Regions from separate parts of the Streptomyces sp. NPDC006733 genome, predicted to be linked through region 2. Evidence: predicted binding sites of a transcription regulator. Region 2 holds the regulator's gene; the other holds the start of a gene.
What was found. Region 2 encodes HrcA, which represses chaperone genes, less so after heat shock. Its sites were predicted from a motif close to TTNGCACTCNGNNNNNCNGAGTGCNAA; they were not measured.

Region 1 (5,423 bases), on a different contig from region 2:
TTGTCCTCGGTATCGAGACCTCCTGCGACGAGACCGGTGTCGGGATCGTCCGCGGGCACACCCTGCTCGCCGACGCGGTGGCGTCCAGCGTGGACGACCACGCGCGCTACGGCGGCGTGGTGCCCGAGATCGCCAGCCGCGCCCACCTGGAGGCGATGGTCCCCACGATCCAGCGTGCCCTGAAGGAGGCGGGGGTCGCGGCGAGCGACCTCGACGGCATCGCCGTCACCGCCGGCCCCGGGCTCGCGGGCGCGCTGCTGGTCGGGGTGAGCGCCGCCAAGGCGTACGCCTACGCGCTCGGCAAGCCGCTCTACGGGGTCAACCACCTCGCCTCGCACATCTGCGTGGACCAGCTGGAGCACGGCGCGCTGCCCGAGCCGACGATGGCGCTGCTGGTCTCCGGCGGCCACTCGTCGCTGCTGCTCGCGCCCGACATCACCAGCGACGTGCGGCCGCTGGGCTCGACCATCGACGACGCGGCGGGCGAGGCGTTCGACAAGGTCGCCCGGGTGCTCGGGCTCGGCTTCCCCGGCGGCCCGGCCGTCGACCGGCAGGCCCGCGACGGCGACCCGAAGGCGATCAGGTTCCCGCGCGGGCTGACCGGCCCGCGCGACGCGCCGTACGACTTCTCCTTCTCCGGGTTGAAGACGGCCGTCGCCCGCTGGGTGGAGGCGCGCCGCCGGGAGGGCATGGACGTGCCCGTGGCGGACGTGGCCGCGTCGTTCCAGGAGGCGGTGGTGGACGTGCTGACCCGCAAGGCGCTGCGCGCCTGCAAGGAGAACGGCGTCGACCACCTGATGATCGGCGGCGGTGTCGCGGCCAACTCGCGGCTGCGCTCGCTGGCGCTGGAGCGCTGCGAGGACGCGGGCATCGTGCTGCGGGTGCCCCGGCGGGAGCTGTGCACGGACAACGGCGCCATGGTCGCGGCGCTCGGCGCGGAGATGGTGGCGCGGAACCGGCCGGCGTCGACCTGGGACCTGCCGGCCGACTCCTCGCTGCCGGTCACCGAGGTCTCCGTCCCGGGCCACACGCACGACCACGCCGCCGCGCACGACCACGACCATGTGCACGAGCTGAGCAAGGACAACCTGTACTGATGACCGTCGCCCTGATGTGGGAGGCGCGGGCGGCCGAGGGGCGCGGCGCCGAGCTGCTGGAATGGGTCCGCGCCCAGGAGCTGGACCCGGCCCCGCTGCGTCGCGAGCACTTCTCCGCGCCCGGTGAGCGGGTGCTCGTCATCACCTGGTGGGACGCGCCCTACGAGGCCGAGCTGCCCGAGCTGGCGGAACCCCCGGCTGCTTTTCTGCATCGTTCAGTACACAGATGGCGGTTTGAACGAACAGCTTAGGGTTTCCACATGCGCATAAAAGCGGCAGGACTGATCGTTTCCGGTCTCCTGCTCGTCACCGGATGCTCGTCGGGCGCGCCCTCGCCGAAGGCCGCGCCGACCGCCTCCGGAACGGGTCCCGCCGCAGCCCCGTCCCAGGACGGGAGCACGGCGCCCGGCGCCGACGCGGACACGGCCGCCGCGTTCGCCAAGTGGAAGATCGAGCCGATGGCGCCGGTCCCGGCCCCGCCGAAGGTGAAGCCGGTCAGGACCGGCGCCGGGGTGCCGCCCGTGGTCAGTGACATCCCCACCAAGGAGAAGATCGTCTTCGTCACCTTCGACGACGGCGCGGAGAAGGACCCGAAGTTCGTCACCATGATGGGCGAACTGAAGGTCCCCTTCACGATGTTCCTGACCGACGACATCATCCGGAACGACTACGGGTACTTCAAGCCGCTCCAGAAGCTCGGCAACCCGATACAGAACCACACGCTGACGCACCCGAACCTGCGGACCGAGCCGGAGTCCGCCCAGCGCCACGAGATCTGCGCCCAGCAGACGAAGCTGAAGGCCGAGTACGGCACCACGCCCCGCCTCTTCCGGCCGCCCTACGGCAACCTCAACGAGGCCACCAAGGCCGCCGCGAAGTCCTGCGGGGTCCAGGCGATCGTCCTGTGGCGCGAGTCCATGCAGATCAAGGGCATGCAGTACCAGCGCGGCGACAAGAAGCTGCACCCCGGCGACATCATCCTGGCCCACTTCCGCGGCCCGTCGGAGCTCAAGGGCACCTCCATGACCACGATGACCGCCAACATGCTGCGCGAGATATCCGCGCAGGGCTTCACCGTGGCCCGGCTGGAGGACTACGTCTGAGCCGGCGCCCCCACAGGCGGCCCCTGCACGGGCGGCCCCTGCACCGGCCGGCCCAGCAGCATCGACGGCGCGCCCGCCACGCGGGTCAGGAAGACCGTCACGGAGTGCGGGCCCTCCAGTTTGAGCCGCTTGCGCAGCTCCTCCGGCTCGATCGCGGAGCCGCGCTTCTTGATGACGGCGACGCCGACCCCGCGCTGCCGCAGCAGCGCCTTGAGCTTCTTGAGGCCGAACGGCAGCACGTCGGTGATCTCGTACGCCGTCGCGAACGGCGTCGGGCGCAGCTCGTCGGCGGTGACGTACGCGATCGTCTCGTCGATCAGCCGGCCGCCGACCCGCTCCGCGACCTCCGCGACCAGGTGGGCGCGGATCACCGCGCCGTCGGGCTCGTAGAGGTACCGGCCGACCGGGCCGACGCTCGGGTCGGGCAGCGGGGCGCCGGTCCACAGGGCCGTGCCGCCGGGCAGCAGGGTGGCGCCCACCGAGCCGGGGTCCTTGCCGAACCACAGCACGGCCTCCTTCACGTCCCCGCGGTACGAGATCCACTCCGCGGCGGCGTCGTCGGGGACGGCATCGTGCGGGATGCCCGGCGCGACCTTCAGGGCGGCGACCGGCACCTGGCGGGCGGCCCCGATCGCCCAGGAGAGCGTCGGCGAGTACGCCTCGGGATCGAAGATCCGCCCTCCCGTCGCCCGACCACCGCCCCTCGCCGACCCTCCCCCGGACTCCGTCCGGGGGTACCCCCGTCGCGGGGCCCCGCCCGTTCGGCCGCCGCGCCTCGCCGGGTCGACGAAGACGGCGTCGTAACCGCCGGTGTCGACCTCCGCGACGTCGGCGCAGCGCACCTCGATCAGTTCGGCGAGCCCCAGCGACCGCGCGTTGGCCTCGGCGACCGCGCAGGTCAGCGGGTCCCGGTCGACCGCCAGCACCTCCACGCCGGCCCGCGCGAGCGCGATGGCGTCGCCGCCGATCCCGCAGCACAGGTCGGCCAGCCGCCGCACGCCCAGCGCCGTGAAGCGCTCCGCCCGGTAGGCCGCGACCTCCGTGCGGGTGGCCTGTTCCACCCCGTCGGGGGTGAAGTACATCCGGTAGGCGTCCGCCCCGAACTTCGCCTCCCCGCGCTGCCGCAGCCGGGCCTGGCCGAGGACGGCGGAGACCAGTTCCGACGGGTGGTCCCGCCGCAGCCGGGTCGCCTCCGCCAGCTCGCGGGCGGGGTCGTAGTCGCGCAGCGACCCCAGCAGGGCCTGGCCTGCGGGGGTCAGCAGTGAGGAGAAAGCGTCGAGATCCACGCTCTGATTGTCCCCCGGCAGGGGGGCTGCCGGGCACCGCGCGGCGGCGCTCCGTTGGCACTCCGCTTGACCGAGTGCTAAAGCCGTCCTAGTCTCAGTTCTGGCACTCAGCACTGCCGAGTGCCAGCACAACAGCGACGGGCAGGTCCGGCACCCGCGACGACGGGCCTACCAGGTCGCCACCCAGACAGACACTCCCGTTAGCCCTTTGAAGGGGGAGGTCGGAACGTGACGACCGCCAGCAGCAAGGTTGCCATCAAGCCGCTCGAGGACCGCATCGTGGTCCAGGCGCTCGAGGCTGAGCAGACCACGGCCTCCGGCCTGGTCATCCCGGACACCGCCAAGGAGAAGCCCCAGGAGGGCGTCGTCCTGGCCGTGGGCCCGGGCCGCTTCGAGGACGGTAACCGTCTTCCGCTCGACGTTTCCGTCGGCGACGTCGTGCTCTACAGCAAGTACGGCGGCACCGAGGTGAAGTACAACGGCGAGGAGTACCTCGTCCTCTCGGCCCGCGACGTTCTCGCGGTCATCGAGAAGTAGGTCTGCTTCACCACTAAGCAGCAGCCGTGACCTTCCCCCGGGTGATCCGTGTCTACTGACCCGGCGCCCGGGGTTTGGTCTTTGACGAGGAAAAGACGAGGTAGGACGTAGTGCCGAAGATCCTGAAGTTTGACGAGGACGCCCGTCGCGCCCTTGAGCGTGGCGTCAACAAGCTTGCCGACACCGTGAAGGTGACGATCGGTCCCAAGGGCCGCAACGTCGTCATCGACAAGAAGTTCGGCGCGCCGACCATCACCAACGACGGTGTCACCATCGCGCGTGAGGTCGAGCTCGACGACCCGTACGAGAACCTGGGCGCCCAGCTCGTGAAGGAGGTGGCGACCAAGACCAACGACATCGCGGGTGACGGCACCACCACCGCCACCGTGCTGGCCCAGGCACTGGTCCGCGAGGGCCTGCGCAACGTCGCCGCCGGCGCTTCCCCCGCCTCCCTGAAGAAGGGCATCGACGCCGCGGTCAAGGCTGTCTCCGAGGAGCTGCTGAAGACCGCCCGCGCGATCGAGGGCAAGGAGGACATCGCGGCCGTCGCCGGTCTGTCCGCCCAGGACAAGCAGGTCGGCGAGCTCATCGCCGAGGCGATGGACAAGGTCGGCAAGGACGGTGTCATCACCGTCGAGGAGTCCAACACCTTCGGCCTGGAGCTGGACTTCACCGAGGGCATGGCCTTCGACAAGGGCTACCTGTCGCCCTACTTCGTCAGCGACCAGGAGCGTATGGAGGCCGTCCTCGACGACCCGTACATCCTGATCCACCAGGGCAAGATCTCCTCGATCCAGGACCTGCTGCCGCTGCTGGAGAAGGTCATCCAGGCCGGCGCGTCCAAGCCGCTGCTGATCATCGCCGAGGACGTCGAGGGCGAGGCGCTCTCCACCCTCGTCGTCAACAAGATCCGCGGCACCTTCAACGCCGTCGCGGTGAAGGCCCCGGGCTTCGGCGACCGCCGCAAGGCCATGCTCGGCGACATCGCGACCCTCACGGGTGCGACCGTCATCGCCGAGGAGGTCGGCCTCAAGCTCGACCAGGCCGGTCTGGACCTGCTGGGCACCGCCCGCCGCGTGACCATCTCCAAGGACGACACCACCATCGTCGACGGTGCCGGTGACAAGACCGAGATCGACGGCCGTGTCGCCCAGATCAAGGCCGAGATCGCCTCGACCGACTCGGACTGGGACCGCGAGAAGCTCCAGGAGCGCCTGGCGAAGCTCGCCGGCGGCGTCTGCGTCATCAAGGTCGGCGCGGCCACCGAGGTGGAGCTCAAGGAGAAGAAGCACCGTCTCGAGGACGCCATCTCGGCGACCCGCGCCGCGGTCGAGGAGGGCATCGTCTCCGGCGGTGGCTCCGCTCTCGTCCACGCCGTCAAGGTCCTCGAGGGCAACCTC
Region 2 (5,423 bases):
GGCCGGCTGCTGGCGGACGCGGTGGTGCGGGACCTGGTCGACTGAGCGGGTCCGCCGCCCGCGCGGCTCAGGGGGCCGTCACGAAGTCGATCAACTCCTCGACGCGGCCCAGCAGCGCCGGTTCCAGGTCCTTGTACGAGCGGACCGACGCGAGGATCCGCTGCCAGGCCTCGCCCGTCGTCTCCCGCCAGCCCAGCGCGTCGCAGACGCCCGTCTTCCAGTCCTGGCCGCGGGGGACCGTGGGCCAGGCGGGGATGCCGACGGAGGACGGCTTCACGGCCTCCCAGACGTCGATGTAGGGGTGGCCGACGACGAGGACGTCGGCGACGCCGGAGACCTGGCTCGCGAGCCGCGACTCCTTGGAGCCCGGCACCAGGTGGTCGACGAGGACGCCGAGGCGGGCGTCCGGGCCGGGGGAGAACGCCTCGACGATCGCCGGGAGGTCGTCGATGCCCTCCAGGTACTCGACCACGACGCCCTCGACGCGCAGGTCGTGGCCCCAGACCCGCTCGACCAGCTCCGCGTCGTGCCGGCCCTCCACGTAGATGCGGCCGGCCCGCGCCACCCGGGCGCGGGCGCCCTGCACCGCGATCGAGCCCGACGCGGACAGCAGCGGCCCGCGCCGCTGCCCGCGCGGCGCGCCCGGACCTCCGGCGCGCGGCCGCACCAGGGTGACGGCTCTGCCGTCGAGCAGGAAGCCGCGCGGCTCCATCGGGAAGACCCGGTGCTTGCCGAAGCGGTCCTCCAGGGTCACGGTCAGCCCCTCCGCCGTCTTCTCGCAGCGGACCACCGCCCCGCAGAAGCCGGTCGAGACCTCCTCCACCACCAGGTCCGGCTCCGCCGCCACCTCGGGCGCGGGCACGCTCTTCTTCCAGGGCGGGGTGAGGTCCGGGCCGTATTCTCTGCTGCGCATGGGGCGGATCGTACCCAGAGCCGCGGGCGGGACACGGGCTACGACGCGGCGAACCGGGCCGTCAGCGCGTCGCGTTGGGCGCGGACGAAGCGGGCGTCCACGACGGCGCCGTGGCCGGGGACGTAGAGAGCCGCCCCGCCGCCCACCGAGAGCAGCCGGTCGAGGGCCGCCGGCCAGCCGGCCGGGTCCGCGTCGGGGCCCGCCTGGGGTTCGCCGGACTCCTCCACCAGGTCGCCGCAGAAGACGACGGCGGGCGTGCCCGGCACGTGGACGGCCAGGTCGTGGGGGGTGTGGCCGGGGCCGGGGTGGAAGAGCGTGACCCTGCGGCCGCCGCCGAGGTCGAGGTCGAGCGTGTCGTCCACCAGCCGGTCCGGGCGGACCAGCGCGGCGGCCGCCTCGGCCGCGGGCCCGGGGCCGACGCCGTAGGTGACGGCGTCCTCGCGCAGCGCGTCGCGGCCGTGCTCCAGGCAGCCGTCGAGCGCCGGGTGCCCGTACACCCGCACCCCGGGGAAGGCGGCGGTGCCGAAGACGTGGTCGAAGTGTCCGTGGGTGAGGGCGATGTGCGTCACAGGGCGTCCGGTCAGCTCCCGCACCCGCAGCCGGAGTCGAGCGCCCTCGGCGACGGTGGAGCCGGTGTCGATGAGCAGGACGCCCTCGTCACCGACGACCAGGCCGATCGTCACGTCCAGGAAGGGAAGACGGCGGCGGGCGACGCCGGGAGCCAGCTGCTCCCAGCCGTCGGCGCCGGACTCTGCGGTATCCACGGGGCGACGCTATCGCCGCGGGGACCCTCCCCGCGCGCTACGCTGCCCGACCCTTGCCCTGCTCTTGCTACTCCGCCGTACACTGACTGCGAAGGACGCTGGCACTCGTATCGGATGAGTGCCAGGCCCGGCAGGGCCGGCGTGGTAACTACGGCTGGAGGTGTGCGCGATGCTCAGCGAACGCAGACTCGAGGTCCTGCGCGCCATCGTCCAGGACTATGTGGGCACGGAGGAGCCGGTCGGCTCCAAGGCGCTCACCGAACGCCATGGCCTGGGCGTCTCGCCCGCCACGGTGCGCAACGACATGGCGGCGCTGGAGGAGGAGGGCTACATCCACCAGCCCCACACCAGCGCGGGCCGGATCCCGACGGACAAGGGCTACCGGCTCTTCGTCGACAAGCTCGCCGGGGTGAAGCCGCTCACATCCGCCGAGCGGCGCGCGATCCAGAACTTCCTGGACGGCGCGGTCGACCTGGACGACGTGGTGGGCCGCACCGTTCGGCTGCTCGCGCAGCTCACCCGGCAGGTCGCCGTCGTCCAGTACCCCTCGCTCACCCGCTCCTCGGTGCGGCACGTCGAGCTGCTGGCGCTGGCGCCGGCCCGGATCATGCTGGTCCTCATCACGGACACCGGACGCGTCGAGCAGCGGCTCATCGACTGCCCGGCGCCGGTGAGCGACACGCTCCTCGCCGACGTGCGCGCCCGGCTGAACGCCCGGGTGGTGGGCCGCCGCTTCGCGGACGTCCCGCCGCTGGTGGCGGACCTGCCGGACGGCTTCGAGTACGACGACCGGCCGTCGGTGTCGATCCTGCTGGCGACGCTGCTGGAGACGCTCGTGGAGGAGACCGAGGAGCGGATCATGCTCGGCGGCGCGGCCAACCTCACGCGCTTCAACCACGACTTCCCGATGACGATCCGGCCCGTGATGGAAGCCCTGGAGGAGCAGATGGTGCTCCTCAAGCTCCTCGGCGAGGCCAACGACTCGGGCATGACGGTGCGGATCGGTCATGAGAATTTTCACGAGGGCCTGAATTCCACATCCGTTGTGGCAGTCGGCTACGGTTCGGGCGACGAGGCAGTCGCCAAACTCGGTGTGGTCGGCCCGACCCGCATGGACTACCCCGGAACGATGGGAGCGGTACGCGCAGTGGCACGTTACGTCGGACAGATCCTGGCGGAGTCGTAGGTGGCCACGGACTATTACGCGGTCCTTGGCGTGCGCCGTGACGCCGGACAGGACGAGATCAAGAAGGCCTTCCGCCGCCTCGCGCGCGAGCTGCATCCGGACGTGAATCCGGATCCGAAGACCCAGGAGCGCTTCAAGGAGATCAACGCCGCTTACGAGGTGCTCTCCGACCCGGCGAAGAAGCAGGTCTACGACCTGGGCGGCGATCCGCTGTCGTCGCAGGGCGGGGCGGGCGCGGGCGGCTTCGGTGCCGGTTTCGGCAACTTCAGCGACATCATGGACGCCTTCTTCGGGCAGTCCCAGCAGCGCGGTCCGCGGTCGCGGACCCGGCGCGGCCAGGACGCCATGATCCGGCTGGAGATCGAGCTGGACGAGGCGGCCTTCGGGACCACCAAGGACCTCCAGGTCGACACGGCGGTGACGTGCGGCACCTGCTCCGGCGAGGGCGCGGCGCCCGGCACGGCGGCCCAGACCTGCGACATGTGCCGCGGTCGCGGTGAGGTCTCGCAGGTCACCCGGTCCTTCCTGGGCCAGGTCATGACCTCGCGGCCGTGCCCGCAGTGCCAGGGTTTCGGCACCGTGGTGCCGACCCCGTGCCCCGAGTGCGCGGGCGACGGCCGGGTCAGGTCCCGCCGTACGCTCACGGTCAAGATCCCGGCGGGCGTCGACAACGGCACCCGCATCCAGCTGGCGGGCGAGGGCGAGGTCGGCCCCGGCGGCGGCCCCGCCGGCGACCTGTACGTGGAGATCCGGGAGCTTCCGCACCCGACCTTCCAGCGGCGCGGTGACGACCTGCACTGCACGGTGACGATCCCGATGACGGCGGCGGCCCTGGGCACCAAGTGCCCGCTGGAGACGCTCGACGGCATGGAGGAGATCGACGTCCGGCCGGGCACGCAGTCCGGCCAGTCGATCCCGCTGCACCAGCGCGGGGTGACCCATCTGCGCGGTGGCGGCCGCGGTGACCTGATCGTGCACGTCGAGGTCATCACGCCGAACAAGCTCGACGCCGCCCAGGAGGACCTGCTGCGGCAGCTGGCCAAGCTGCGCGGCGAGGAGCGGCCCACCGGCCACTTCCAGCCCGGCCAGCAGGGGCTGTTCTCCCGGTTGAAGGACGCTTTCAACGGCCGCTGAGGCCGCCGCCCCGCCGGGCGGGTCCGACCTGTTCGGGCCCGCCCGGCGTGAAACGATGGGCGTATGTCCCCGTTGACCGATCTCTCGTCGTTCTCGGAGTCCCCGATCATCCAGGCGCCGATGGCTGGCGGCGGCTCCACCCCGCGGCTCGCCGCGGCCGTGGGCGACGCCGGCGGCCTGGGATTCCTCGCCGCCGGCTACAAGACGCCGGAAGCGATGTACGAGGAGATCCGGCAGCTGCGCGACCTGACGTCGAAACCGTTCGGGGTGAACCTGTTCACGCCGCAGCCGGACACCGCGGACCGGTCCGCCATCGAGGTCTACGCCGAGCAGCTCGCGGGCGAGGCCGCCTGGTACTCCACGCCCCTGGGCGACCCCGAGTCGGGGCAGGACGACGCGTACGACGCCAAGGTCGCGATACTGCTGGACAACCCGGTCCCCGTCGTCAGCTTCACGTTCGGCTGCCCGGACCGGCCGGTCTTCGACGCGTTCGCGAAGGTGGGGACGTACACCGTGGTGACGGTGACCACCCCCGCCGAGGCGCTCGCCGCCCAGTGGGCGGGCGCCGACGCGGTCTGCGTCCAGGGGACGGAGGCGGGCGGCCACCAGGGCACCCACCGGGACGACCCGGAGCTGGACCACGCGGGGTTCGGGCTGCTGACGCTCGTCCCGCAGGTCCGCGAGGCCGTCCAGCTGCCCGTCATCGCGACGGGCGGGCTGATGCGCGGCAACCAGATCGCTGCCGTCCTGGCGGTGGGCGCGGACGCCGCGCAGCTGGGCACCGCGTTCCTCGTCTGCCCGGAGTCCGGGGCCAACGCGCTGCACAAGCGCGCCATCACCGATCCGGTCTACGCCCGCACCGAGTTCACCCGGGCGTTCTCCGGGCGGCCGGCGCGCGGGCTGGTCAACCGCTTCATGCGGGAGCACGGGCCGTACGCGCCCGCCGGGTACCCGCAGATCCACCATCTGACCGCGGGCATCCGCAAGGCCGCCGCGGCGGCCGGGGATCCGCAGGCGATGGCGCTGTGGGCGGGGCAGGGACACCGGCTGGCGCGCGCGCTGCCGGCGGCGGAACTCGTCGCCGTGCTCATGAAGGAACTCGACACAGTACGGAAGGCATGCGGATGACCGCGCCGGTATTCATCGTCGAACCCGGGCAGTTGCGGGAGGCGGGCGGCGGCCGGGTCGTCCTGTCCGGCGCCGAGGGGCGGCACGCGGTGTCCGTGCGGCGGCTCGCGGTCGGCGAGGAGATCGTCCTGACCGACGGCGAGGGCGCGGGCGGGTACGGGGTGGTCGCCTCCGTCGAGGGCAAGGACCGGCTGGAGGTCGCGGTCTCGGAGCTGCGCACGGAACCGGCGCGGGCGCCGCGGATCACGGTCGTGCAGGCGCTCCCCAAGGGCGACCGCGGCGAGTTGGCCGTCGAGAC

Region 1: groES (co-chaperone GroES) is a predicted target of HrcA. The motif match lies at 3,541-3,567, and genes of this name have one in related genera.

The regions. Positions count from the first base shown of each region.
Region 1 covers NZ_JBEYJD010000016.1:141,140-146,562, reverse strand. Annotated here, with positions in the region: gene tsaD (tRNA (adenosine(37)-N6)-threonylcarbamoyltransferase complex transferase subunit TsaD) at 1-1,097, shown strand, start outside; gene ABZ721_RS16670 (hypothetical protein) at 1,097-1,348, shown strand; gene ABZ721_RS16665 (polysaccharide deacetylase family protein) at 1,358-2,200, shown strand; gene ABZ721_RS16660 (methyltransferase domain-containing protein) at 2,191-3,486, opposite strand; gene groES (co-chaperone GroES) at 3,715-4,023, shown strand; gene groL (chaperonin GroEL) at 4,134-5,423, shown strand, end outside.
Region 2 covers NZ_JBEYJD010000008.1:61,578-67,000, forward strand. Annotated here, with positions in the region: gene hemW (radical SAM family heme chaperone HemW) at 1-45, shown strand, start outside; gene ABZ721_RS09680 (DUF3097 domain-containing protein) at 68-913, opposite strand; gene ABZ721_RS09685 (MBL fold metallo-hydrolase) at 952-1,677, opposite strand; gene hrcA (heat-inducible transcriptional repressor HrcA) at 1,847-2,863, shown strand; gene dnaJ (molecular chaperone DnaJ) at 2,864-3,997, shown strand; gene ABZ721_RS09700 (nitronate monooxygenase) at 4,061-5,125, shown strand; gene ABZ721_RS09705 (16S rRNA (uracil(1498)-N(3))-methyltransferase) at 5,122-5,423, shown strand, end outside.